2 regions of the Pseudovibrio sp. WM33 genome follow, and region 2 is predicted to be linked to the other one. Evidence: predicted binding sites of a transcription regulator. Region 2 holds the regulator's gene; the other holds the start of a gene.
The links. Region 2 encodes PhoB, which activates phosphate uptake and scavenging genes when phosphate is short. Its sites were predicted from a motif close to TGTCATNNANCTGTCAT; they were not measured.
Positions count from the first base shown of each region.

Region 1: the regulator PhoB is predicted to act here: its motif matches at 4,016-4,032, upstream of PsWM33_RS00445 (glycerophosphodiester phosphodiesterase family protein).

Region 1 is NZ_LMCK01000002.1:68,851-76,981, reverse strand. It holds gene PsWM33_RS00465 (hypothetical protein) at 144-635, shown strand; gene PsWM33_RS00460 (DUF721 domain-containing protein) at 671-1,198, opposite strand; gene mutY (A/G-specific adenine glycosylase) at 1,345-2,397, shown strand; gene PsWM33_RS00450 (AMP nucleosidase) at 2,461-3,939, opposite strand; gene PsWM33_RS00445 (glycerophosphodiester phosphodiesterase family protein) at 4,244-5,464, shown strand; gene PsWM33_RS00440 (site-specific DNA-methyltransferase) at 5,889-6,986, shown strand; gene PsWM33_RS00435 (hypothetical protein) at 7,192-7,962, shown strand.
Region 2 is NZ_LMCK01000074.1:10,326-18,456, forward strand. It holds gene PsWM33_RS12645 (aspartate aminotransferase family protein) at 1-136, opposite strand, end outside; gene PsWM33_RS12650 (GcrA family cell cycle regulator) at 940-1,500, shown strand; gene phoB (phosphate regulon transcriptional regulator PhoB) at 1,648-2,343, opposite strand; gene phoU (phosphate signaling complex protein PhoU) at 2,417-3,121, opposite strand; gene pstB (phosphate ABC transporter ATP-binding protein PstB) at 3,155-3,946, opposite strand; partial or broken gene pstA (phosphate ABC transporter permease PstA) at 4,011-4,721, opposite strand; partial or broken gene PsWM33_RS28875 (DUF3333 domain-containing protein) at 5,352-5,858, opposite strand; gene pstC (phosphate ABC transporter permease subunit PstC) at 5,851-7,239, opposite strand; gene PsWM33_RS12680 (PstS family phosphate ABC transporter substrate-binding protein) at 7,329-8,131, opposite strand, start outside.

The DNA.
Region 1 (8,131 bases), on a different contig from region 2:
GTGATTAAATTTGCACTGCTAATACATACCCACAGAATTTATGCATGGAAAACAACAATAATTTCTCGTGTTGTTTTGTTTTTGCCTCATTAATGAGTTATTAAATATTTATAGAACTCTCTAACAAGATATACGGATACATTATGAAGCGCTTGACTACCTTAATGCTTCTCAGCACACCACTGATTGCCTGCCAAGCCTCTGTATCTGAAGATTTCGTCGAAGCTATACCTACAACTACTCAAGAAACAACGATTGAAACGACCGCTATACCTGCGACATCCAATGCAATTTATACTGGCACGGCAGATTTGGGCGCACTTACCTCTACGAACTGGGTCGTCAGCGAGGGCAGCGGAAACAGCTCAGCTCCTTGTCGGGTCCAGTTTAGCAAGACCCCGTCAGGCGCCGCTGTTGTGACACCAGCTGTGACCAGCAGTTTTCCAAACGGGCATGCAGCAACAAGCGGCTGCACCAATGAAGAGCTGAGCAGCGTGACGGCGTGGGCGGTGAATGGTGATACCATTGAGCTGCGGAATGCGCAGGAAACAACGACAGCCTATCTTTTGATGGAGCGCCCTGACCTTTTGCTGGGATATACCGCAAAGGGTCATGATCTGGTGGTCAGCCAGTAATCACTCATTCAGCACTGCAGGTCTTTAAGGATGGATCAGGAGTTGCTTGCAGGTGTGCGGGCAATGAGGTTCTTGCCGAGCTTTTCCAGCGCATTCTTCAGCCGCTCATCAGAGACTGACGCAACCTTTTGCTCGATGCGGCGGTTTTCAATTTCTGACAGCTCACGAAGCGGTTTTGGTGTGATCTTTTTGGTTCTGAGCGCCGGACGCTGCACAACCTTGATGCGGCCAACCGCATTCCAGCCTAAAAAGGCGTTTATCCGATCTCGCAGTTGTGGAGCTTCATGCGTAAAGAACAAAGCAGTGGAGCCATCCGCATGAACAAGAAGTGTTGCAGGTTCTGCAACCGGCTCTCCCTCAGAGCTTTTGGCTCTTGGCCAAACAAGCCTACCGGGCTGTACTTTTCCGTGATACTTCTTGCCGACAAGTTCTGGCCAGGCGGTGAGAAGGTCGGCACTGGCAAATCCGCGCTTGCGCGCGACAGGGTGCATGGTCTTACCAATCAGCTCGTTTAGCTGATGGCTTGATCTCCTGGAAACCCGATTTTGCGCAGTTGCTTTCATCGTCTTCATCACGCCATTAGATTAAGGCACATATATGACCATTGCTTTATATTAGTCTTAATTCAGTCCCGTTTTCCGCGGTACCATGAATTACCAAGGGAACCCCAATTATTTAGGGATCAAAACCAAGGTTAACCCACAAAACCATGCAAGATAATCTAGTTGTTCTTTACTGGTATGACAGAAATTCTCGCCAACTGCCATGGCGAACAGCTCCTGCTGATATACTTTCCGGTGTAAAACCAGACCCTTACCATGTCTGGCTCTCAGAAATCATGCTTCAGCAGACTACTGTTGCGGCAGTGAAAAACTACTTCAATCTCTTCATAAAGACATGGCCAACACTTGCTGATATGGCCAATGCGGAGGAAGAAGACATCCTAAAAGCGTGGGCTGGGCTTGGTTATTATTCCCGTGCAAGAAATCTGTATAAGTGTGCAAAATTTGTCCAATTGCATCACAATGGGCGTTTTCCTGAGGAAGAAGAGCGGCTTTTAAAGCTCCCCGGCATCGGTCCTTACACGGCTGCTGCAATCTCCACGATAGCCTTTGGGCGCCATGCAGCTGTGGTTGATGGCAATGTGGAGAGGGTTCTGTCCCGCCGTCACGCATTGCTGACCGAGCTCCCTGCCCTCAAAGCTGAAGTGAAGCCCTTGATGGCTGAAGTGACACCGCATGACCGTCCCGGCGACTTTGCGCAGGCCATCATGGACCTTGGCGCCACAATCTGTACACCGAAGTCTCCGGCCTGTGGCATCTGCCCATGGATGGATGTTTGTGAGGGTCGCAAGCAAGGCATTGCAGACACTCTGCCACGCAAAGCCCCCAAGAAGGTGAAACCGACACGACGTGGCATGGCCTTTCTGCTCAGCGACGCACGTGGTCGCATTCTTTTGCGCAAACGCCAAGATAAAGGACTACTTGCAGGCATGAGTGAGCCAATCACCACCCACTGGGCGGATGATGCAGCGATGGAAGACCTCTCACATGCTCCGATTACTGCGGATTGGGTGCGTACGCCGAAGGATGTGAAGCACACCTTCACGCACTTCCATCTGGAAATGAGCGTCTGGCAGGCACAGGCACCCGCTCATTACGATGAGCCTGACGGATATTGGTGGTCCGCGCCAGATGAGTTGGAAGGTGAAGCCCTGCCAACAGTGATGATGAAAGCACTTAAGGCCGGCAGCGTGATTTAAGTGCGCAGCAAAAAGCCGGGTCTGGGCCCGGCTTTTCTTATTCTTGCAGATGCTGATTGGTGCTTATTGGAATGCTGTTTCCATGAAACTGCGGAGTTTGCGAGAGTGGAGCCGTTCCAACGGCATTTCCCTCAGGACCTCCATGGTCTTCACACCAATTTCCAGATGCTGATTCACTTGCGTCCGGTAGAAGTCTGTCGCCATGCCGGGCAGCTTCAACTCCCCATGCAGCGGTTTGTCTGACACGCAGAGCAAGGTTCCATAGGGAACGCGGAAGCGGAAACCGTTGGCGGCGATGGTTGCGGATTCCATATCCAGCGCGATCGCACGGGACTGAGAGAAACGCTGCACCGGCTCGCGGTGGTCGCGCAGTTCCCAGTTGCGGTTATCGATGGAGGCTACGGTTCCTGTGCGCATTACACGCTTCAGATCATAGCCGCTGTAACCGGTGGTCTTTTCAACGGCATCTTCCAGCGCGACCTGTACTTCTGCCAGAGGCGGGATTGGAACCCATGTTGGCAGGTCAGCATCCAGCACCTTATCTTCACGCACATAACCATGAGCCAGTACGTAATCACCGAGCTGCTGGCTGCTTCTGAGCCCAGCGCAGTGGCCAAGCATCAACCATGCATGTGGGCGAAGCACTGCAATGTGGTCGGTGATGGTTTTTGCGTTGGACGGGCCAACACCGATGTTCACCATGGTGATGCCGGAGTTGTCCTCCCGCAGCAGGTGATAGGCTGGCATTTGTGGCAGGCGCGGCGGGGCCACACCTTCGCGCGGTTCTTTATCACCTGCATAGGTGATGAGATTGCCCGGCTCGACAAAGGCCACATATCCGCTCTCCGGATCATTGATCAGCTCTTTTGCCATCTGCGCAAAGCCATCAATGTAGAACTGATAGTTTGTGAAGAGCACGAAGTTCTGGAAATAGCGCGGCGCGGTTGCGGTGTAGTGCTGCAAGCGATGCAGGGAATAATCCACGCGCGGAGCCGTAAACGGCGCCAGCGGCTCAAAGCCATCTTTTGAACGGTAGGTGCCATTGGAGATGGCATCATCCATGACGGCAAGATCCGGCACATCAAACACATCACGCAGCGGGCGCTCTTCGCTGGATGGCAAAGCGCCTTCCACGTGTGCGCCATCATAAAAGGCAAAGTGCAGCGGGATCGGCTGATCACTTTCAGCGATCACCACTTCAAGGCCATGGTTCTTGATCAAAAGATCAATCTGATGTTCCAGGTAGTTCTTAAAAAGATCTGGCCGAGTGACTGTGGTCTTATATTTGCCAGGCCTTGCCACAAAGCCATAGGACAGGCGCGTATCAACGCGGATGTGGCTGGATACTTCAAATCGCAGTTCCGGGTAAAATGCTCTGACCCGGGTTTCCGACATGCTGCCCTGTGCAGCCTCTTTAAAATTCTCACGTAGAAAGTCAGTCGCCCGATCAAACAGATAGATCAGGTGCGCAACAGCTTCACTGGCATCTTTAAAGGATTGTGGGGGAATTGTCTCAGGCGTACGGATGGAACGGCTTTCCATCACAACGTCGCTATCGGATATAGTCGACACGTTCGGTTTCTCCTCTTTCGTGTCACTATATATCTGAGGGATGTTTACGACAGGGTCAAGACAAACTGCGGACAAATATGGTTTATTTTTTAGTGAGTGAGGATATTTTCACGCAGCGTCAGATTCAGCTCTGCACACAGAATTGAGATTCATAGCTACATATTTACCCTTATCTCCTTCAGTTTATTCTGTAAAACTATCCCGAAAATTGCATGGGCGAGTTCTAGAGGCACTTTGTAGGACTACGCTTCAGATGATCGGGAGGGATCTTTTTATGCACTTTGTTCGTACTGCTGCGCTTGGTTTGGTGGCTGGCACCTGCCTTACTGTGAGCGCACAAGCTGCCCAGTTGGGGCCGCGGCCTACTTTTCTCGTTGCACAGATGCAAGAGAGCCCATTGAAGGATAAGTTGCGTGCCTGTATCGGCAATCCTGCAAAGGCTTCCAGTTTCACGATCGGGCACCGTGGGGCTCCCCTGCAGTTTCCTGAGCATACGTTAGAGTCTTATCAAGCTGCGGCTGTGATGGGTGCGGGTGTGCAGGAATGCGATGTTACCTTCACCAAAGATAAGGAGCTGGTCTGCCGTCATTCTCAAAATGATCTGGCGACCACCACAGATATCCTCGCGACCGATCTGGCCAGCACGTGTGTTGCTCCGTTTACTGCTGCTGCCAATGGCGAGAAAGCAGCGGCGGAGTGCAGAACCTCTGAGATCACATTGGCGGAGTTCCAAGGTCTCACCGGCAAGATGGACGCCTCTAATCCAGCTGCAACAACGGTTGAGGACTTCCTGAAAGGCACAGCTGACTGGCGCACAGACCTTTATGCGGCAGCTGGTGCTGGTGGCACTTTGATGACCCATGCTCAGTCCATTGAGCTCTTCAAAGAACAGGGCGTTAAGTTTACGCCGGAGTTGAAGCGCCCGAGCGTGAAGATGCCGTTTGACGGGTTCTCTCAGGAAGATTTCGCTCAGAAGCTGATTGAAGAGTATAAAGCAGCAGGTATTCCAGCTTCTGACGTTTATCCGCAGTCCTTCTTTTTGGATGATGTGCTGTACTGGATCAAGAATGAGCCTGAGTTTGGCAAGCAGGCCGTGTTCCTTGATGGCCGTTTCCGTATGCAGGGCTTTGACACATCTGATCCAACCAGCTTCAAGCCGTCCATGGCTGAGCTGAAAGAGATGGGTGTGAACTATATCTCCCCTCCTCTTTGGATGCTTGTCACTCTGGATAACGGGAAGATCGTGCCGTCGGCTTATGCAAAGGCTGCGAATGAGGCTGGCATCAAGATCTTCACCTGGACGCTGGAGCGCTCTGGCCTGCTCTCTCACAACAAAGGCGGCTGGTACTATCGCAGCATCAATAATGCGATCACCAGCGAAGGCAGCGTTTATGAGCTGCTGGATGTGCTGGCACAGGACGTGAAGGTCAGCGGTGTGTTTTCTGACTGGCCAGCAACAGTGACATTTTACGCCAACTGCATGGGGATTGAGTAAGCCCCTCTCCTGCACTGATTTGCATTTTGGAAGCGCGCCTTACATGGCGCGCTTTTTTTTGCGCTGTCCGCAGCGTAAGCCCTGCCACACTCGTTAACCGATTTGCCCGCTGTCCCCGCAGTGCGTTTACCTTGTTCTTTTTAGCCAGCAAAAAAGCTTGACTCTCAAAAAAATATTTCAGTTCTCTATTTTCGCCATTTTAACTCCTCATAAACATCTACCCCAAGGGAATCCGCGGTCGAATATTAATGGGAGTTAACTTCGAGACGAATATTCGAATCTGTAAATAAAGCGTTGATTCCAAAAGAATAAAAGATATCCACTATTAACCTCTGGTTTACCATAGTGGGTAACCATAGCACTCATGAATTGCGTGAGGTGTTGCGTCGCAATGAGAGTACAGCGTAAAGAAGGGGTGTCCTTGATGGCACCCCACATTTCCACCAAGCCAGACTGGCTTGATACAATTATTAAGGGCGACTGTGTTGAGGCTTTGAACAAGCTTCCGGACAACAGCGTGGATGTGGTTTTCGCCGATCCCCCTTATAACCTACAGCTGGGCGGAGATCTGCACAGGCCTGATCATTCAAAGGTAGATGCCTGCGATGATCACTGGGATCAGTTCTCCAGCTTTAAAGCTTATGATGAGTTCACTCGTGCTTGGCTGCAGGCGGTTCGCCGCGTGTTGAAGCCAAACGGGTCCATCTGGGTTATTGGCTCTTATCACAACATTTTCCGCGTTGGTGCGGTGATGCAGGACCTTGGGTTCTGGATCAACAATGATGTGGTTTGGCTGAAAACAAACCCGATGCCGAACTTCCGTGGCAAACGTTTTACTAATGCTCATGAGACGCTCATCTGGGCCTGCCCTTCACAAGAGAGCAAGCCGACCTTTAACTACGATGCGATGAAGACGTTTAACGACGATCTTCAGATGCGGTCTGACTGGGTGCTGCCTATCTGCACTGGTCATGAACGCCTGAAGGACGACAACGGCGACAAAGTGCATCCAACTCAGAAGCCGGAGAGCTTGCTTTACCGCGTGCTGCTCTCCACTTCAAACCAGGGCGATGTGGTCCTTGATCCATTCTTTGGCACAGGCACCACCGGTGCTGTTGCCAAGAAGCTTGGCCGCCACTTTGTGGGATGTGAGCGTGAAGACTCTTACATCAAAGCCGCTTCCGAACGGATTGACCGGGTTACACCTGCCAACGATGATTTTCTGGCGATGACACAAGGCAAGCGCTCCCTTCCACGGGTTCCGTTTGGCAATTTGTTGGAGACAGGATTATTGACACCGGGCGCGGAACTGACCGATGCCCGTGGACGCTTCAAGGCTACGGTTCGCGCCGATGGTTCTTTGATCTGCGGCGAGCATTCAGGATCCATTCATAAGGTGGGTGCGCTCGTTCAGGGTCAGCAAGCCTGTAATGGCTGGACCTTCTGGCACATCAAACGTGGCAAGGCTCTTGAGCCGGTTGACGCCCTTCGGGAAGTCGTCCGCTCGCAAATGCCTAAGTAGCGTCTTACACAGTTCGTGTGGCGACCTCGCCCCACGGTTTACAGGGTTTGTCCCTGCTTCATATCCATATGACTTGGCCCCTGCCTTTATAGGCGGGGGCTTTTTTTATGGTTTGGTAAGGATAGCAGCAACTTGCATGACCCGGCGTTTCACGAAGCATGTGGCACTTCAGTCTTCTTCTTTGTAAAAACAAGGAGAAAACACTGTGTCTCAACCAGTTCCAATTACATTCATCAAGAAAACCAATATGGTTTTTGGTTCTGTCGATACAACTCAGAACTATCGACTTGCAGAAGACCAAATTCCGAGCTGCTATTACATGACTGATGACGGCTCATTTGCACGATTTCGTCCGCTTCATGTAGATGGGTTCGCCATAGAGCAAAGTCATACACGTGTCGTTGGGATGTATGCCGGCAATTGGGATCATGCAAGTACCTTCGCACACAACCAGCAAAATAATAATAACATCAAATTTCATTTGCTAGGATCGACGAAACGCGAGATTCTTGATCGGGTGGATCAGCTACATGGCCAGAACAAGATCTCAACAAACCGAATTCAGCAGATGAATGCTAATCCCCCCGGAAACCGCGACAATCTGCTCTACTATGTAAATGATGGGCCACTACATGGAATATTCTTCCAGCAAGTCGCAGGTGGCCAACAATACCAAGAAATACATGTCGTCGATGCTCCTCGCGAAATCGATCTAGCTCATACCGGGCATGTTTTTATGAAAAACATATACCTGCGAAAATATTACGAAAACACACTACCAGACTTAATGTCCAAGCTTGAGTTATGTGGTACCTCACCACAAACTCTGCCGAATGTCGCGGACTTTACGCAATTGAATACGGCTCCAAAACAGCCACTTATTTCTAATAGGGAATACTTCGCTGTCGGCGCATTTGGCAATTCACGACCAAACCAATCGGCCTTCATTCAAGCATGTATCAGGACGTTTCAGTAGGAAAATAAAAACCATTTTCCTTAGACTTATTCCGAATAGCAATGAGCTTCAATATAACGCGAAGTGGCCAGCTGTTGGGCTGGTCACCAGTACCCCATCATAAAACCTATTAAACGGGAGCAACAACCACATCCTGATCCCACACCGCAACCTCGCAATTCACTGAGGG
Region 2 (8,131 bases):
CCAAGCCGGAGACGGCAATACCCGAGGCACAATCCATGTATCGTCGACCATCAGCCGCAATCAGCCAGACACCTTCCCCACGCTCGAACGCGAGGTCTGAGCGTGCATAAGTCTGCATTAGCGACGAAGTCGTCATTTCTTACTCCTTATGGATTGAGCTTTCTCGATATGCTCAAAAGTCCTGGTTGCTACAAAAACAAAAAAACGCCGTGTGGCGTTTTGAAACTAAGAGAGGCGACATATAAACCGCGTTCCCTCAGGGCAGTCAATAACACGTATTGCCAGCAATACCTTACTCCCGTTCAGGAATTGGCTGCCAGCTTTGTGTCTCTCCCTCTGGTGCAGCTTAAACAGGCTACTACCGGAAGAAGCATGCATTGTGGCATTTTTAGAGGATGGAGTAGAGATTAAATCCCATGCTCTATGACCAGTTTTTTTCCACGGTTCTTAAGGTTTATTCAATACACCTCTAGCGTGTACTACGGCATATGAGAGAGGAGTGCGCTTAGTTCTTGTGTTATGCAATTTGTAGTTTACTAGTGTTTTTTACTAGTTGTTTTTCAGTGGTAAATATATGTATTAAATATCAACGGGGTAACGCTATCAGCTCTTACTTTGTGTTGGAAAGAATGCGGTGGAACTTGGTTTAACAAACAGCTCCTATTCTTTAGATTGATAATCTTCTCCCACCACAAGAAGGCTGTTATAGGTAAGTAGTAGTACGGCAATTCTGGGGAAAACCAGAGTCTTCCCCACCTCAATTCTTTGAGGTTGTTGATCGTATCAACGCCCATATAGTACTGTGTGTTAAGAGTTATACACCATCTCGTAGTTACTGAACGCTGCAAGCACACACGCTCAGGTAAGCGGCACTTTCGGATGCGTCCGAACTGAGCGAATGCTGTTTTGCGCGCCACTGAAGGAAGACGGGGCCCTTTAATGAGCTGGACAGCAGAACGTGTAGAGTTACTAACCAAACTTTGGGCAGACGGGTTAAGCGCCAGTCAAATCGCGGGGGAACTTGGCAATGTGACCCGTAATGCGGTGATTGGTAAGGTTCATCGCCTTGGTCTTTCAGGTCGTGCTAAGTCGGGAGGCGGTGCAACCAAGACGAGAAAGGCACCTGCCCCAGCGGCAAGGGTTGTAACATCCACCAAACCAACAGTGGCTGAAGCGATTGCAGCTGTTGCGCCTTCTCCAAGTCCCCGACAGATTCAGCCAACAATAGCAGGTGCCAACGCCCTTAAAGTTGAACCGATTGAAGCTATCCAATCAGAAATTTCTCCAGTCCCAACCTCCGATCTCTTTATTCCGGTTTCAGAGCGCGCCTCCATCCTGACATTGAATGAGCGCACCTGTAAGTGGCCGATTGGTGATCCGAGTTCTGATGACTTCTATTTCTGTGGTCGCCAGTCAGATGCAGGCACACCTTATTGTGCGCATCACCGCAGCATTGCCTATCAGCCCGTCAGCGACCGCCGCAACCGCCGTGCAAGCTAATCTGAGCTGAAAAAGCAACGTATTGAGCCGGGTCCAAAGCCCGGCTTTTTGCTGTTTTGGGGGTTGCCAGCTGCTAATGTCGGTGACCTGTAGATATGAGAAAACCGCCCTTGGGCGGTTTTAGATTTCCATTGTTGCCTTAAACACTTAACCTATAGCGAACTGGTCGTTAAAAGCATATCCGGCGCCACGGACAGTGCGGATCGGGTCTTTCATGCGGCCTTTGTTGATGGCTTTGCGCAGGCGGCCTACGTGGACGTCTACGGTGCGCTCATCTACGTAAACATCATGGCCCCAGACTCCATCCAGCAGCTGTTCACGAGAATACACCCGGCCCGGTGCGCTCATGAGGAACTCCAGCAGGCGGTATTCTGTGGGGCCGAGGTGGATTTCACGGCCTGTTCTGCGCACGCGGTGGGTTTCGCGGTCGAGCTCGATGTCGCCAGACTTGAGCATTGTGGAGACAACTTCTGGCAATGCACGGCGGAAGATCGCACGAACACGGGCCATAAGTTCCGGAACGGAAAACGGTTTGACGACATAATCGTCAGCCCCGGTTGCCAGACCGCGGATGCGCTCGGATTCTTCGCCGCGCGCTGTCAGCATGATAATCGGCATGCGCTCGGTTTCTGAGCGTGCCCGCAAACGACGGCAGAGCTCGATGCCGGAGAGGCCCGGAAGCATCCAGTCCAGCAGCAGCAGGTCCGGCTGGCTTTCCTGTAGGAGGAGTTCCGCCTCATCTCCTCTTGCGCACACGTCAACAGTGTAGCCCTCTGCTTCAAGGTTATAGCGCAGCAGCAGGCTTAGCGGTTCTTCGTCTTCTACAATCAGTATCTTAGGCATAGTAAAGTGCTCTCTTTGCACCTTCTCTTATAAAGCAATTGCGTGTGTTCTGCTCGTTATAAGTGAACACACTCTACACGGTTGTGCTCTGCGCCAGTTCGTCCGTTTTTGGACGATCTGTTGGAAGGTGGCTTCCGGAGATCATGTAGTAGATGTTTTCTGCGATATTGGTTGCATGATCACCGATGCGCTCAATATTCTTTGCGCAGAACAACAAGTGCGCGCACATGGTGATGGAGCGCGGGTCTTCCATCATGTAGGTGAGCAGCTGGCGGAACAGGCTGGTGTAAAGCGCATCCACTTCGTCATCGCGAACATGTACGCGCTGGACAACCTCAAGATCGCCAGAGGTGTAGGCATCCAGAACGGCTTTGAGCTGCTCAAGCGCCAGATCAGACATGTGCTCAACACCCACAGCGAGCTGCTTGTTGTTGAACTCAGATTCAATCGCCAGTGTTCGCTTGCCGATGTTCTTGGCCATGTCGCCAACGCGCTCCAGGTCGTTGGAGATACGCATGGCGGCGATGATGTCGCGCAGATCGCTTGCCATTGGCTGGCGGCGTGCGATCACGGAGATGCACAGCTCTTCCAGCTCGGCCTGCATGTTGTCCAGTCGCTGGTCGGCGGCGATGGTGCGGGTTGCCAGTTCGCGGTCCTGTCTCAGCAGTGCGGTGACAGCGTCGTGAACAAGGGTTTCTGCCAGTCCGCCCATTTCAACGACACGTCCGGCCAGTTCTTTTAGCTCTTCATTGAAGGAAGAGACAATATGATCTTTCATCGGATATCTCCTTAGAGTACCGCTCTTTTATTCTTAACCAAAACGGCCTGTGATGTAATCCTGCGTGCGCTGGTCTTTTGGGTTGGTGAAGATGTCGTTGGTCAGCCCCTCTTCCACCAGATTACCCAGATGGAAGAACGCGGTGCGCTGGGACACACGTGCGGCCTGCTGCATGGAATGGGTTACGATGACTATGGTGTAGTTCTGGCGCAGCTCGTCCATCAGCTCTTCCACTTTCGCGGTGGCAATCGGGTCGAGCGCAGAACACGGCTCATCCATCAGGATCACTTCCGGGGACACAGCGATTGCGCGCGCGATGCACAAGCGCTGCTGCTGACCACCGGAAAGGCCTGTGCCTGGCTCGTCCAGACGGTCTTTCACTTCTTCAAACAAACCTGCACGCTGCAGGGAACTTGCGACGATATCTTCCAGATCTGACTTGCCTTGTGCCAGACCGTGGATGCGTGGGCCGTAGGCCACGTTCTCGAAGATTGATTTCGGGAACGGGTTGGGCTTCTGGAACACCATGCCAACACGGGCCCGCAGTTCCACCACATCAATGCGCGGGTCGTAGACATCGTCATTGTCCAGGAGAATGTCTCCTTGCACGCGGCAGATATCGATGGTGTCGTTCATGCGGTTCAGGCAGCGCAGGAAGGTGGACTTGCCGCAACCGGACGGGCCGATCAGCGCGGTCACCTGATTTTTGCGGACATCCAGATCGACACCATGAAGGGCCTGCTTGTCGCCGTAAAACACTTTTACATCGCGGCCACGCATCTTGAGTGTTTCGCCTTCAGCTGAAACGGCTGGAGGGGCGCTCATTGTTGTATCCATTGCACTCTCGGTGTCTGTGGTCATTTCCAATGCCATGATCTTGCCTTTCAAATCACCAGCGGCGCTCAAAACGTTTACGAAGGACGATTGCGATTGCATTCATCGAGATCAGGAAGCCGAGCAGCACCATGATCGCAGCAGAGGTTTTCTGCTGGAAGGCAGGTTCGGGAAAGTCTGCCCACATGAAGATCTGCACGGGCAGCACGGTAGAGGGATCAACCGGACTTGCCGGGATATCTACAATGAAGGCCACCATGCCGATCATGAGAAGTGGTGCGGTTTCGCCCAGTGCCTGCGCCATGCCGATGATGGTTCCGGTCAGGATGCCCGGCATTGCCAGTGGCAGCACATGGTGAAACACGGCCTGCAAGCGGGAGGCTCCGACGCCGAGTGCGGCTTCGCGGATGCTTGGTGGCACGGCCTGAAGCGCTGCACGGGAGGCGATGATGATGGTTGGCAGGGTCATGAGCGCCAGCACCATACCGCCAACAACCGGCGCCGATCGCGGCAGACCGAAGACGTTGAGGAACACCGCAAGGCCAAGCAGACCGAACACAATGGACGGCACGGCTGCGAGGTTGTTGATGTTCACCTCAATCAGATGTGTCCAACGGTTCTTTGGCGCGAACTCTTCCAGATAGATTGCAGCGGACACACCAATTGGAAACGAGAGGGACAGGGTAACGAGCATGGTCCAGAAGGAACCAACGGCTGCGCCCCAAATGCCTGCCATCTCTGGCTCACGGCTTGCACCGGACTTGAAGAAGATGGAGTTCCACTCGTTTGCAACAGTGCCTTTGGAGACCAGATAGTCGGTGTAGGCGATTTCTTTGTCTGAAAACTTGCGGAAACTTTCCGGCGTTTCCAGCTCTTCAATGCCCCACTGGCCAGCTGGTACGGCAGCATCCGTAGACAGCGGAATGAAGGCTGTTCCGGTGACGCTGGTTGGTGTCACCTTTTCTGCTTTAATGGTTCCGCCGTTCACCTCTACAAAGAAGCTTGGCATGTTAGCATTGAGTGTGCCGCCCGTGCCAATGTTGGCAAGATGGCCCTGCAGAGTAACCAGTTCAGCTTTTTGCTTTTCCAGTGCGTTTATGATCTTGACCAGAGCGGCTTTATTGCCTTCAACCTCAGAGGTCAGGCGCTGTGCTACCAGAGGATCTTTCTCGTTGGCCAACCGGGTTTCCAAGCCTGCGATCTTGGTTTTCACGCTGATTTCTGATCGGCCACGCGCTTCAATCTTGCCTGTCAGCAGTTCGATTTCGCGATCATAATAGGTTTTCAACGCCGCAAGGATCTTCTCAAACTCAGGCTTTTCTGCACTGATGGTCACCTGACCGTCCGTGCCGGAAACTGTTGCTGCACTTGAGGTGGCGATCTCGGTTTTCTTTGTGATCAGGCCTTTGACATAAAGGTCGGCAAAGTCGGAGAGCGGGATTGCAACCGGACCGGTCCCACCCAGTATGGATGGGTCGGCTATTGCTTGCTTTTGCAGCGTGACATTGGCACCGGAGGACACCAGAGAATAGAGCACACGGCGGTTTTTACGGTCGGAAGCAAATGGCAATTCTGCCTTCAGTCCGTCGCGAATGATCTTGTTGTAGCTTGCGCCAGCCGGATTGGCCGGATCGACCTTTTCTGCACTCAGATTGAGCGGCACGCTTACGTAGTTGTAAGTGAAGGCAGGCAAGCCTGAGCCGACAATTGTGAAGAGCAGCAGAACCAGAAACGTTGCGGCCAGTGCGATGGCACCCATGCCGTAAGCCTTGAAGCGCGCTTCCATGCTGTAGCGCTTTTTCAGGCGCTTGCGAGCTTCGTCTGTCGTATGGACGCCGGAAGGAATGCCTTTGACACGCCCGCCAATGGCAGTACCGGCAGTGTCCTGAGCGATATCAATCATACTGTTCCCTATATTTCTTCACGACGCGCAGAGCGAAGATGTTCAGAGCAAGTGTGATGCAGAAGAGGAGAAGACCGAGTGCAAATGCTGCGAGTGTTTTCGCGCTGTCGAATTCCTGGTCACCGACCAGCAAGGTGACGATTTGCACGGTCACGGTTGTTACAGCTTCCAGCGGGTTTGCCGTTATGTTTGCGGCAAGCCCTGCAGCCATCACCACGATCATGGTTTCACCGATGGCGCGGGAGATGGCGAGGATGAGAGCGGACACGATGCCCGGAAGAGCGGCTGGCAGAACAACCCGGCGGATTGTTTCCGACTTGGTGGCACCAAGACCGGCAGAGCCATCGCGCAGTGACTGCGGCACCGCGTTGATCACGTCGTCAGAAAGGGAGGAGACGAACGGAATGATCATAATGCCCATGACAAGGCCAGCAGCCAGTGCAGATTCTGAACTGACTGACAGGCCGATGCTTTCGCCCCAGCCACGAATAAAGGGTGCCACAGTCAGCGCCGCGAAGAAACCGTAGACCACGGTTGGAATGCCAGCCAGAATTTCCAGAACCGGCTTTGCAATGGCGCGCACTGGCGTGCTTGCATAATCGGAGAGGTAAATTGCGGAGAGCAGACCAACGGGCGCGGCTACGAAAATAGCAATTGCTGTGATCAACATGGTGCCAACCAGAAGCGGGATTGCACCGAAGATTTCTGTATTGGCTTCGCCGTGCTCGGCCCCCGCCCCTTCAAAGGCGCTTTGCGGGCTCCAGTGAGTGCCGAAGACGAAATCCAGAATTGGGATCTGGCGGAAGAACATCAAGCTTTCGAAGATAAGCGAGAGAACGATACCGATGGTTGTGAAGATCGCGACAGCAGAACACAGGATCAGCAATCCCATGACGGTGCGCTCTACAAAATGACGGGCTCGCATTGCCGGTGTGATGGTGCGATTGCCGTACCACAGACCACCAACAACCAAGGCGATGATCAGCGTTGTTTTAAGAATGAATGATGTTTGTGCGAGCGAGCTGAACACTTCTGCCGCCTGCTCTTTGCCGGCATCAGAGAAGGCCACGATGCCGCCAAATGCGATGGCGCGTGCGTCCCGCAAGAATGCCTGAAGTTCTGCTTTCGACAGTCCTGCAACACTCTCGGCCTTCGCGCTGATCACCATTGTATCAAGCAAGCGCGGCTCAACGATTGCCCATGCAATCAAAAGGACAAATGCTGGAAGAGCGGCCAGAATGGCCAGGTATCCACCATGGTAGCTTGGACGGGAATGCAGTGCAGAGAGCTGATGTCCAGCAACCTGCATAGCCCGGAAACGCCCGTAGACATTAGCGGTTACGAAGACCAGTAGAAGAAGGGCAGCGTAAGTCCAGAACATTTGTTGTGTCGCCTTATCTGGCTTTAATTTTTGGAGGATGCAGGAAAGCGGTCAGCTGGACATGCTGACCGCTCTCTTAGCGTTTGCAATTAGAATGCAAGTGGTGTCAGCGCTACTGCAGATTTGGAAACTGCTGCGCGGTCAGCTGCTGGCATCGGGATCAGACCCTTGTCAGCCAGGTAACCTTCGTCACCCCATGTGTCTTCATTGGTGAACTCACCGAGGTATTCAGCGATACCTGGGATTACGCCAACGTGCTCTTTCTTGATGTAGAAGTACAAGGAGCGGGACACTGGGTAGTCGCCTGCAGCAATTGCATCAAATGTTGGTGCAACGCCTGCAATGTTTGCGCCCTGGATCTTGTCAGCGTTCTGATCAAGGAAGGAGAAACCGAAGATGCCGAGTGCATTCGGGTTCGCATCAAGCTTTTGAACGATCAGGTTGTCGTTTTCACCAGCTTCGATGTACGCGCCGTCTTCACGGACTTCGTGACACGCTTTTTTCTTCAGACCGAGGTCAGCAGCACCTGGTACCATTTTACAGCCGCCCTGCATTGCCAGCTCGGCAAATGCGTCACGGGTACCGGATGTTGGTGGAGGGCCGAGCACTTCGATCTTTGAGTTAGGAAGGGAAGGATCAATGTCTGCCCAGGTCTGGTATGGGTTTGCAACCAGTTTGCCGTCCACTGGAACTTCTTTCGCAAGCGCGAGGAAGATCTGAGCCAGTGTCAGGTCCAGCTGAGTGCCAGCCTTGGAGTTCGCAAGAACGATGCCGTCGAAACCGACAGTAACTTCTACTGGGGTTACGCCAGCTTCATTACACTTCACCAGCTCTTTGCCCTTCATGCGGCGGGAAGCATTGGTGATGTCAGGAGTGTTTTCGCCAACGCCTT